2 regions of the Ottowia sp. SB7-C50 genome follow, and region 2 is predicted to be linked to the other one. Evidence: predicted binding sites of a transcription regulator. Region 2 holds the regulator's gene; the other holds the start of a gene.

Region 1 (5,948 bases), 680 kb from region 2:
GACATGCCGTAGAACGACAGCGACACGATCAGGAAGCGCAGGATCGGGTCGTCACGCAGCTTGTGCCAGGCGCCCGACAGGGTCATGATGCCGTTGATCATGCCGCCCCAGCTGGGTGCCAGCAGGATCAGCGAAAACAGCATGCCCACGCTCTGCGCCCAGTCCGGCAGGGCCGTGTAGTGCAGGTGGTGCGGGCCGGCCCACATGTAGGTGAAGATCAGCGCCCAGAAGTGGACGATGGACAGGCGATAGCTGTACACCGGACGCTCAGCCTGCTTGGGGATGAAGTAATACATCATGCCCAGGAAGCCAGCGGTCAGGAAGAAGCCCACCGCGTTGTGGCCGTACCACCACTGGACCATGGCGTCCTGCACGCCCGCGTAGGCCGAGTAGGACTTCATCGGGCCAACCGGGATCTCAGCGCTGTTGACCACGTGCAGCAGCGCCACCGCCAGGATGAAGCCGCCGTAGAACCAGTTGGCCACGTAGATGTGCTTGACGCGCCGCGTGCCGACGGTGCCGAAGAACACCACCGCGTACGCCACCCAGACCAGCGTGATCAGGATGTCGATCGGCCACTCCAGCTCGGCGTATTCCTTGCCGGTGGTGAAGCCGAGCGGCAGCGAGACCGCTGCGGCGACGATGATGAGTTGCCAGCCCCAGAAGGTGAAGGCCGCCAGCTTGTCGCTGAACAGGCGCACCTGGCAGGTGCGCTGCACCACGTAGTAGGAGGTGGCGAACAGACCGCAACCGCCAAACGCAAAGATCACCGCATTGGTGTGCAGGGGTCGCAATCGACCGTAGCTCAGCCAGGGAATCCCCAGATTCAGCTCGGGCCAGGCGAGCTGGGCAGCGATGATCACGCCGACCAGCATGCCCACCACGCCCCATACCACCGTCATGATGGCGAATTGTCTGACCACTTTGTCGTTATAGACCGTGGCCCGTGTATTGGCGAATGTCATTTCCACCTCTTCCTGATAAAACCTTCAGCAGTATCCCGACTCGTATTATGGTCGCGGTTGACGTACGTCAATCGTGATCGAGAATCCGCTCGCCTTCCCGGTCGACGTCGTCGAACTGGCCACGGTAGATGGCCCACCACAACGCCCCGAGGATAAAGAAAACCAGCACCACCGACAGCGGGATGAGCAGGTAAAGAATATCCATCTAGTGCACCTCGACCGGCTGCGTATCGGGCTTCGACAGCCGCAGCGCATTCAACACCACCACCAGCGAACTGGCCGCCATGCCCAGCCCGGCGGCCCAGGGCGGCATGTAGCCGGCCATGGCCAGCGGAACGCCGACCGCGTTGTAGGCCGCCGCCCAGCCGAGATTTTCTCTCACGATGCGCATGGTGCGGCGCGCCTTGGCGTGGCACATCGGTATCAGCGACAGGCGGTCGCCCAGCACGACGAAATCGGCCTGGGCGCGCGCCAGCGGCACCGACCGCCCGAAGGCAAACGACACGTCGGCGCCCGCCAGCACGGGGCCGTCGTTCAGGCCATCACCGACCATCGCCACGCTGGCGCCCGCCGCCTGTGCGTCGCGCAGGTCGGCCAGCTTGTCGTCGGGCAGGCAGCCGCCGCGCGCGTCGTCGATGCCGGCCAGCTGCCCCAGGCGCGCGGCCGCCTCCGGCCGGTCGCCAGACAGCAGCCGCACCGTGACGCCTTCGCGCCGCAGGGCCTCCACGCTGGCGCGCGCGTCGGGCCGCAGGTCTTCGCGCAGGTGAAAGCTCGCCAGCCACCCGTTCGAGTCGCTCAGATGGGTCGTCGGCCCCTGCGCCGCCAGGGCAGGCACGCCGCAGAACGCGGCTGAGCCCAGCCGCAAGTCGTTGAAGCTGCCATCTGCCTCGGCCACACGGGCCGTGACGCCCTGCCCCATCACCTCGTGCAGGTCCGTCAGCGCCGTCGCCGGGGCCGCGCCTTCGTCGCGCGCGGCGTCGACCATGGCCCGCGACAGGGGGTGAAGACTGGCCTGCGCCATGGCTGCGGCCAGCCCCAGCGCCTGCGCGCGGCCCACGCCCGGCCGAAGGCGCACCTCCTCCAGCACGAAGGCATCGCGCGTCAGCGTGCCGGTCTTGTCGAACACCACCGTGTCCACGTGCGACAGCGTTTCCAGCGCCTGCATGCGGCGCACCAGCACGCCATCGCGCGCCAGCGCGCCGGCACTGGCCAGCATGGCCGCGGGCGTGGCCAGCGACAGCGCGCACGGGCAGGTGACCACCAAAATCGCCACCGCAATCATCAGTGCGTGGCCCGGGTCGCTTGACCACCACCAGGCGCAAGACAGGCCGGCGGCGATCAGCACGAAGATCAGGAACGGCTTGGCCAGCCGATCGGCCAGCAACGCGATCTGCGGCTTGCTGGTGGACGCCTGCTCCATCAGCGCCACGATCTGCGCATAGCGCGTTTCACCGCCCACCTGTTCGACGCGCATGTCCACGGGCGAGGTCAGGTTGTGGCTTCCGGCCACCACGCGCTGCCCCTCGCCCCGCATCAACGGCGTCGATTCGCCCGTCAGCAGCGCCTCATCGGCCGACGTCTGCCCCTTCACCACCACGCCATCCGCCGGAAAGACTTCGCCGGGCAACACGCGCAGCAGGTCGCCCACGCGGATGCGGCGCACCGACACGCGCTCCCAGGCGCTGGCGGTACTCCACCGCTGCACGCTGTCGGGTAGGCGGTGCATCAGGGCTTCCAGCGCGCCTGCCGTCCGGTCGCGCAGACGCAATTCCAGCCAGCGCCCGGTCAACAGGAAGAACACGAACATCGTCAGCGAATCGAAATACACCTCGCGCCCGAACAGGCCGCCGGGCTCAAAGGTGCCGAGCGAGCTGACGACAAAGGTGATCAGCATGCCCAGTGCCACCGGCAAATCCATGCTGACGCGCCGCAGCTTCAGGTCCAGCAGCGCATTGCGAAAAAACGGCTGGCACGAAAACAGCACCACCGGCACCGACAGCACCCACTGCGCCCAGCGCAGCAGGTTGACCAGATCGGGCTCGATCTCTCCACTGGCGGTGAAGTACGTCGGCGTGGCGTACATCATCACCTGCATCATGCAAAGCCCGGCCACGCCCAGGCGCCACTGCATCTTGCGGGTCTCTGCCTGGCGCCGCTCGGTGGCGAAGGCGTCGTGCGCCGGCAGCGGGCGATAGCCGGTTCGCAGCACCGCCTGCATCCAGTCGGATGGCCGGGTGACACCTTCGTCCCACACCACGCGCCCGCGTTGGCTGGCCGCACTCACCTCGGCCTGGCGCACGCCCGGCGTCGCCCGCAGCGCCTGTTCGATGGTGCCGGCGCAGGCGGCGCAATGCATGCCTTCGAATACGACGCTGGATTCCCACAGCCCGGCGGTCCCCGCGTGGGACGACTTTTCAACCGGCCGGCTGAACTCCAGCCACTCGTCGCGTTCGTCCAGCAGCGTCCAGGCGCCCTCGCCCCGCGCCGGCTCCGCGCCAGGTGGCGACGCGAGTGCATCCAAGGCCCCCGCACCCGAAGAAATGACGCTTACAGCTTGCTTCACGGGGGCGACTGTACGCGTTCAGGCGCGTCGCCCATCTTGACGCGCGTCAATAACCCGACCCAGATGCCCTGTTAACTTAGGGTATCGTTCAGTTCGGTGCGTATCCTGGTCCGCAGGCCCGCCGCGCGCCCGTTAAGAATTTTTGAGGAGAACCACCATGTACACCCGCATTCTCGTTGCCACCGACGGCTCCAAGCTGTCCAAGAAAGCCGTCGACAGCGCCATCCAGCTGGCCGCCCTGTGCGGTGCAGAACTGATCGCGCTGAAGGTCGTGCCGCGCTATCCGCAAAGCTACTTCGAGGGCTCGATCCCGCTGTCGGCCGACGACGTGGCGCGGGTCGAAAAGCAATGGGCCGACGACGGCCAGAGCGTGCTCGACGGCGTCAAGAAAGCCGCCGAATCGAAGGGCGTCAAGGTCAAGGCCGTGCTGGCCAAGTCCGACGTCGTGTCCGACGCCCTGATCGCCGGTGCCAAGAAACACAAGGCCGACATCATCGTCATGGCATCGCATGGCCGCAAGGGCGTGAAGCGCCTGCTGCTTGGCAGCGAAACGCAGCAGGTGCTGACCCACTCCGAAATCCCGGTGCTGGTGCTGCGCTGATCGACAGCGGCCTGCTACTGCATTGATAGCTGGCAGCGCCGCCGTAGCGGCGCTGGAGCAGGTTTTTGGTATTGCGCCGCGGGAGGCGCCCGCGTTCAGCGCGGAACCGCGTCGCCCACCGGATCAGCACCCGGCGCCACCGCGGGCGCCTGTGGGGGGCAGCGCCGCCGTCACCGCAGGGCGCACCGTGGCGGGTGCGGGCACGTAGCCTGCCAGGCCTTCGCGCAGGCCCATTTCCAGCCGGTCCACCCGCGAATGCAGGTCGCGGTTATGGGTTTCCACCGCCTGCGCCAGGCGGGTGATCTCGGCATCCACCGGGCGGTCGCGCAGCCCCATTTCGGCGCGGTCGACGCGCGCCAGCGTTTCACGCGTGTGTGTGCCAATGACGTCCGACAGGCGCGTGATTTCCTTGTCCAGGTGCGCGCGCAAGTCGGTGAAGCGCGACGCCTCTGCCTTGTCGGCGAGTTCGCGCTGGGCCGACAGCTCTTTCGCGTGGCGGCGGGTTTCCATCAGCACGGTGCCCTGGGTGTAGGCGATCAGCGCGACGAACACCACGGACAGCAGCGCCATCAGCCCCAGCAGCACCAGGCCGAGCGGCGCGTGAACGTCGGCAAAGCCCAGTGTCAGGTTGGTGGGCGTGGTCATCGCCACCCAGTTCAGGCCGACAAAAATGACGATCGCCGCGCCGATCAGCAACAGCAGCAGAGATTTCAATGACATGGGAAATCCACTCAGGGTCGATGGCAAGGATCACCGGGGCGCGGCAAACCAGCCCCGGCAGCGTATTCGTCCGCAAGTGTAGCCCGCTGTGCGGCGCCGACCTGTCAGCGAACGTCGCCAACGATCACGGCTTGAACAGGCCCTGATAGCGGTCGCGCAGCAGGTTTTTCTGCACCTTGCCCATGGTGTTGCGCGGCAGTTCGGTTTCGACGAAGCAGCGCTTGGGAATCTTGAAATTGGCCAGTTGCGATTTCAGCTGGCCCATCAACGCGTCGCCGTCGAGCTGCGCGCCCGGTTTGGCGATGATGACCGCCACACCGACCTCGCCAAAGTCCGGGTGCGGCACGCCCACCACCGCACTCTCGGCCACGCCCGGCATGTCGTTCAGATAGCCCTCGATCTCGGCCGGATAGACGTTGTAGCCGCCGCTGATGATCAAGTCCTTGCTGCGGCCCACGATGGTGATGTAGCCGCGTTCGTCCTGCTTGCCGACGTCGCCCGTCTTGAAGAAGCCGTCGTCGGTGAATTCCTCTTGGGTCTTTTCGGGCATGCGCCAGTAGCCGCTGAAGACGTTGGGGCCTGCCACCTGGATGCCGCCGATCTCGCCCGCCGGCATGGTGGCGCCGTCGTCACCGCGCACCCGCACCTCGACACCCGGCAGCGGGAAGCCCACCGTGCCGCCGCGCCGTTCGGCCTGCCCGTTGAAACGGCCATCCGCACGGTAGGGGTTGCTGGTCAGCATGATGGTTTCGCTCATGCCATAGCGCTCCAGGATGGTGTGGCCGGTGCGCTCGCGCCACTCGTTGAAGGTTTCGATCAGCAAGGGCGCCGAGCCACTGATGAACAGCCGCATGCGCGCCGCCTGCGCCTGCGTCAGCGTGCTTTCACCCAGCATGCGCACGTACAGCGTGGGCACGCCCATGAACACGGTGGCGCGCGGCAGGTCGGCAATGACGCGCCTGGGGTCGAACTTGCCGTGCCACAGCATCTTCGATCCGTTCAGCAAGGCGCCATGAATGGCCACGAACAGGCCGTGCACGTGGAAGATGGGCAGCGCGTGGATCAGCACGTCGCCGGGCTGCCAGCCCCAGTAGTCCTT
Region 2 (5,948 bases):
GCGGCCATTGCGCAAACCAACATCAAGCGCATGCTGGCGTATTCGACAATCTCCCACATGGGCTTCGTGCTGCTGGGTCTGATGGCGGGTGTGGTCAATGGCAACGCGCTGGCTGCGGCCAATGCGTACAGCTCGGCCATGTTCTACGTCGTGACCTACGTACTGACCACGCTGGCGGGTTTCGGCGTCATCCTGCTGCTGTCGCGCGAGGGGCATGAGAGCGAGGAGATCGCTGACTTCGCCGGACTCAACAGCCGCAGCCCGCTGTACGCCGGCATCATGGCGATTTGCCTGTTCTCGATGGCAGGGCTGCCGCCCTTGGTGGGTTTCCAGGCCAAGCTGTCGGTGCTGCAGGCACTGGTCAGCACGGGGCAGGGCGCCTACATCGGGCTGGCCGTGTTCGCCGTCATGATGTCCTTGATCGGCGCGTTCTACTACCTGCGCGTCATCAAGGTCATGTACTTTGACGATCCGGTGTCCGACGCCGCCCTCGATGCGCCGATGGACATGCGTGCCGTGCTCACGGCCAACGGCGCGTTGCTGCTGATTCTGGGCATCCTGCCTGGCGGATTGATGGCGCTGTGCGCCAAGGCCATCGTGCAGATGCTGGCCACCTGAGAATGAGTCAATCGGTTTCGATCTGGCTGCTCATTCTGCTGGCATTCGTTGCCGCCAACCTGCCGTTCGTCAACCAACGCCTGTTGACCGTGGTGCCGCTCAAGGCACCGGTCAAGAACCTGGCCTGGCGGCTCGCTGAATTGCTGTTCTGGTATGCGGTCGTCATCGGTATCGGCATGGCGATGGAGCGCGCGGTGGGGCAGAACCAGTCGCAAGGCTGGGAGTTCTACGCCGTCACCGGCGCCATGTTCCTGACGCTGGCGTTTCCGGGCTTCGTCTATCGCTATCTGGTGCGCCGGGGCGGCCGATGAGCGACCATCTGGCCGAGGTTCGCGTCGACGGGCGCGAAGTCCTCAAAGGGCACTTTCTCCACGCCTTCTGCGATCAAGTCAGACTGCCCGATGGCACAACGGCACAGCGCGAATACGTTGTTCACCCCGGCGCGGTGATGATCGTGCCGTTGCTGCAGACGGCCACGGGTTCGACCGAATTGGTGCTGGAGCGGCAGTATCGCTACCCTGTGCAGCAGGTGATGGTGGAGTTTCCCGCCGGCAAGCTCGATGCCGGCGAAACCACGCTCCGCTGCGCCCAGCGCGAGCTGCGTGAAGAAACCGGGTACACCGCCCGTGAATGGGCGCGTGCCGGCGTGCTGCATCCCGTAGTGTCCTACTCGACCGAATTCATCGAGATCTGGTTTGCCCGCGACTTGCAAGCGGGCGAACGCCGTCTGGACGAGGGCGAGTTTCTCGATGTGTTCACCTTGCCCGTCCACGAATTGATTGCCTGGTGTCGCGATGGCCAGGTCACCGACGCCAAGACGCTTATTGGGGCGCTCTGGCTGCAGAACGTGCAAAGCGGCGCCTGGAAGCTGGATTGGCAGGCAGCGGTGCCCGACTGACGCCATGAAAGTGCTCGACCTTCAATGCACGCACGGCCATGCTTTCGAGGGCTGGTTTTCGTCCGAGGACGACTTTCAGGACCAGCTCACGCGGCAGTTGCTGGCGTGCCCGATGTGCGGCGACAGCCAGGTCGTGAAGCTGCCCAGCGCGCCCCGGCTTAACCTGGGCTCGACGACCGCGCCGGCCACACCGTCGGCTCCCCCGTCCGCAGTACCGACCGAACGTTCCACGGCAGCGGTCATGCCAGCTGCGGCGATGCAGGCCGCCTGGCTGCAAATGGTGCGTCGCGTGGTGGCGTCTACCGAGGACGTGGGCGAACGCTTTGCCGAAGAGGCGCGCCGCATGCACTACGGCGAAGCGGCGGAGCGGGGGATTCGGGGCCAGGCCTCCATCGAGCAGACGGAAGAATTGCTGGACGAAGGCATTGTCGTGCTGCCGCTGCCTTTGCCGCCCGGCTTCAAGGACACGCTTCAGTAACTCTTGGTCTTGGTCGCCCTGCGAGGACGGCAGGGGCGGTGTGATGGCAGTCGCTCAGGCGCACGCCGGCGCGTTGACGATGGCGCGCAGCGCTTCCGTATCCACAATGCGCACGTGGCGCTGCTTCACTTCGACGATGCCTTCCTCGGCAAACTTCGAGAACGTGCGGCTCACGGTTTCGAGCTTCAGCCCCAGGTAGCTGCCGATTTCTTCGCGGGTCATCCGCAGCACCAGTTCGCTCTGGGAAAACCCGCGCGCATGCAGCCGCTGAACCAGGTTCAGCAGGAAGGCGGCCAGGCGCTCTTCGGCGCGCATGCTGCCCAGCAGCAGCATCACCCCGTGCTCACGCACGATCTCGCGGCTCATGATCTTGTGTACATGCGTCTGCAGGGCCGGCACCTGGCGCGACAACTCCTCGATGCGGTCGTACGGCATGACGCAGACTTCGGCGTCTTCCAGCGCCACGGCATCGCACGTATGTCGGTCGCCCACGATGCCGTCGAGGCCGATGATTTCTCCGGCCATCTGGAAGCCTGTCACCTGATCGCGGCCGTCCTCGGTGGCGATGCAGGTCTTGAAGAAGCCCGTGCGAATGGCATACAGCGCATTGAAAGTATCGCCGTTGGAGAACAGCGGCGATCCCCGCTTGATCTTGCGCCGCGTGGCGACCAGGTCGTCCAGCTTGCCCAGGTCGTCGCCCGACAGACCCATCGGCATGCATAGCTCGCGCAGGTTGCAGTTGGAGCAGGCGACTTTGATGGTTTGCGGCGTCATGCGGGCACGTGGGCAAGGTGGATCTTGAGCATCGTCAAGCAAGCCCATTTTAGGCCATGCGGTCGTTGCACCCCAAAGCCTTGATTCAACGCAAAAACCCGACGAATCCGCTCGGATACCTTGATCATTGTCAAGGCGCCAGCCGCTCGACACGGCGAAAGTTCGGGGTCAGGTTCAAAGGAAAAAAGCGATGACCGCCATCACCACCGGACTGCTGACCAAGTTCGACGTTCCCGGCCCGCGCTACACCTCGTATCCGACGGCAGACCGGTTCGTCGAGGCTTTTGGCGAGGCAGACTATGTGCAGGCGCTGGACCAGCGCCGCGCCGGCCCCGCGGCGCTGGCGTTGCCGTTGTCGCTGTACGTGCACATCCCGTTTTGTGAATCGCTGTGCTACTACTGCGCGTGCAACAAGATCATCACCAAGCACCATGAGCGCAGCGCACCTTATCTGCGCTATCTGAGCAAGGAGGTGGACCTGCACGTGCAACACCTGGGTGCGGGCCTGCCCGTCAGCCAGTTGCACCTGGGCGGCGGCACGCCCACCTTTTTCAGCGACGATGAACTGCGCGAGCTGATGTCCATGCTGCGCCGCAACTTCAGCCTGGTGCCGGGCGGTGAATACTCCATCGAGGTGGACCCGCGCACCGTGGACGAGGCACGCCTTGAAACGCTGGCGCGACTGGGTTTCAACCGCCTTAGCCTGGGTGTGCAGGATTTTGACCCGCTGGTCCAGAAGGCCGTGCACCGCATCCAGCCGGCCGACAAGGTGTTCGCGCTGGTCGATGCGGCGCGCCGCATCGGCTTTGAATCGATCAACGCCGACCTGATCTACGGGCTGCCCAAGCAGACGCCGGAGTCGTTCGAGCGCACGCTGGCGCAGGTGAGCGAACTGCGGCCGGACCGCATCGCGCTCTACGCCTATGCACACCTGCCGGAGCGCTTCAAGCCGCAGCGCCGCATCATCGCCATCGACCTGCCGGGTGCGGCCAACAAGGTCGCCATGCTGGCGCGCGCGCTGGCCGCCTTTGAAGCGGCCGGCTACGACTACATCGGCATGGACCACTTCGCCCTGCCCAACGACGCGCTGGCGGTCGCCAAGCGGCAGGGGCGGCTGCACCGCAACTTCCAGGGCTACAGCACGCAGCCGGATTGCGACCTGATCGGCCTGGGCGTGTCCGCCATCGGCAAGGTGGGGGCCACCTACAGCCAGAACGCCAAGTCGCTGGAGGAATACCAGGACCTGCTCGACCACGGGCATCTGCCGGTGGTGCGTGGCTTGGCGGTGTCGCGCGACGACCTGCTTCGCCGCGCCGTCATCATGGCGTTGATGTGCCAGGGCGAGGTGTTGTTCGAGTCGATCGAGCTGGCGCACCTCATCGACTTCCGCGATTACTTCGCTGCTGAGCTGGAAGCCTTGCGCGCCATGGAGGACCAGGGCCTGGTCAAGCTGAGCGATACCGGCATCCAGGTCACGGCCCTGGGCTGGTTCTTCGTGCGCGGCGTGGCCATGATGTTCGACAAGTACCTGCAGGCCGACCGCACGCGCGCCCGCTTCTCCAAGATCATCTGATGTCGCGCCGCGCCACAGGGGCAAGGCTTCGATGACAGAATGACGGCGAGCCTTTGTCGGCTCGCCTCTGGTTTTGCGTATCCACTGACTGCATGCAAGCTTCTCTTGCCGTGACCGCCCTTGTCATGGGCCTGGCGGGCGGCCCCCACTGTATTGCCATGTGTGGCGCGGCCTGCGCCGGCATCGGGCAGGCGGCGGCGCCGCGCGGCACGCAGGCCATCGGGATGTTCCAGGTGGGGCGCGTGGCGGGTTACGCCGCGCTGGGCGCGGTGGCCTCGGCCACCATGCAGGGGCTGGGCTGGCTGACGGTGCAGTCCGCCGCGCTGCGGCCGCTGTGGACCATGGTCCATGTCGCGGCCATCATGCTCGGCTTGTTGCTGCTGATCCAGGCGCGTCAGCCCGCGTGGCTGGAAACCGGCGCGCGCCGCGTGTGGGCCAGGGTGCGCTCGGCAACGCAGTCCATGGGCCTGGTGGCGCCGCTTGGCCTGGGCGTGGCTTGGGCCTTGTTGCCGTGCGGGCTGCTGTATTCGGCCGTGATGGTTGCGGCGCTGGCGGGCAGCGTGCCCGGCGGCGCGGCCGTCATGGCGCTGTTCGCGCTGGGGTCGGGCGTATCGCTGTGGGCCGGTCCGTGGCTGCTACTGAAGCTGGGCAACCGCACAGACAGGCCATGGGGCATGCGCCTGGCGGGTCTGGCGCTGCTGCTGACCGCCGGCTGGGGCTTGTGGATGGGCCTGGTGCACGATCAGGCGCCCTGGTGTGTCGTGCCGCGCTGACTGAGCGCGCTGGCGCACGTCCTGCCCACGGCTGCGGCCATCAACCCGCCAGCGCCGACAGCCCCTTGTTCAGCATGTAGACCGACAGCACAGCCAGCACGACCGCGAAGGCGCGCTTGAGCTTCTTGACCGGCAGCGTGTGCGCGGCCTTGGCGCCCACCGGCGCCATCAGCACGCTGCAGCACGCGATGACCACCAGCGCAGGCAGCCACAGATAACCGAACGAATAGGGCGGCGTGTCGGTCAGCCCTTGCCCCGCGACGACGTAGCCCGCCACGTTGGCCAGCGCAATCGGAAAGCCCAGCGCAGCGCTGGTGGCCACCGCGTTGTGGATGGCGACGTTGCACCAGGTCATGAAGGGCACGCTGACGAAGCCACCCCCGGCACCCACCAGCCCCGAAAGAAAGCCGATGACGCCGCCCGCGCCCAGCAACCCCGGCGTGCCCGGCAGTTGGCGCGTGGGCGCGGGCTTCTTGTCCAGGTACATCTGGACGGCCGAAAACGCGACGAAGCCGCCGAACACGAAGTAGAGCAGGGCGCCCTTGAGCAGCGCGAACACCCCCACGCTGGCCAGCATCGCGCCCAGCACGATGCCCGGCGCCAGCTTCTTGACGATGTCCCAGCGCACCGCGCCCTTCTTGTGGTGGGCCCGCACGCTGCTGATCGACGTGAAGATGATGGTGGCCATCGACGTCGCAATCGCCATCTTCACCGCCAGCCCCGGCGCCACGCCGCGCGCACCCAGCATGGTCGAGATGAACGGCACCATGATCATGCCCCCCCCCAATGCCCAGCAAGCCCGCCAGAAAGCCGGTGGCCAGACCCAGCAGGGCG

What was found. The regulator FNR, encoded in region 2, switches genes on or off when oxygen is low (the NO sensors DNR and NnrR bind a similar motif). The targets are predictions, from matches to a motif close to TTGATNNNNATCAA.
Region 1: a site for FNR is predicted at 3,565-3,578, ahead of R0D99_RS11245 (cation-translocating P-type ATPase). Genes of this name have one in related genera too.

What each region holds. Positions count from the first base shown of each region.
Region 1 is NZ_CP136995.1:2,364,119-2,370,066, forward strand. Features, by position in the region: gene ccoN (cytochrome-c oxidase, cbb3-type subunit I) at 1-965, opposite strand, end outside; gene ccoS (cbb3-type cytochrome oxidase assembly protein CcoS) at 1,033-1,170, opposite strand; gene R0D99_RS11245 (cation-translocating P-type ATPase) at 1,171-3,486, opposite strand; gene R0D99_RS11250 (universal stress protein) at 3,686-4,129, shown strand; gene R0D99_RS11255 (LapA family protein) at 4,253-4,849, opposite strand; gene R0D99_RS11260 (malonyl-CoA synthase) at 4,974-5,948, opposite strand, start outside.
Region 2 is NZ_CP136995.1:1,681,373-1,687,320, forward strand. Features, by position in the region: gene nuoN (NADH-quinone oxidoreductase subunit NuoN) at 1-618, shown strand, start outside; gene R0D99_RS08030 (DUF2818 family protein) at 621-929, shown strand; gene R0D99_RS08035 (NUDIX hydrolase) at 926-1,516, shown strand; gene R0D99_RS08040 (DUF1178 family protein) at 1,521-1,994, shown strand; gene fnr (fumarate/nitrate reduction transcriptional regulator Fnr) at 2,049-2,768, opposite strand; gene hemN (oxygen-independent coproporphyrinogen III oxidase) at 2,959-4,341, shown strand; gene R0D99_RS08055 (sulfite exporter TauE/SafE family protein) at 4,434-5,114, shown strand; partial or broken gene R0D99_RS08060 (sulfite exporter TauE/SafE family protein) at 5,155-5,948, opposite strand, start outside.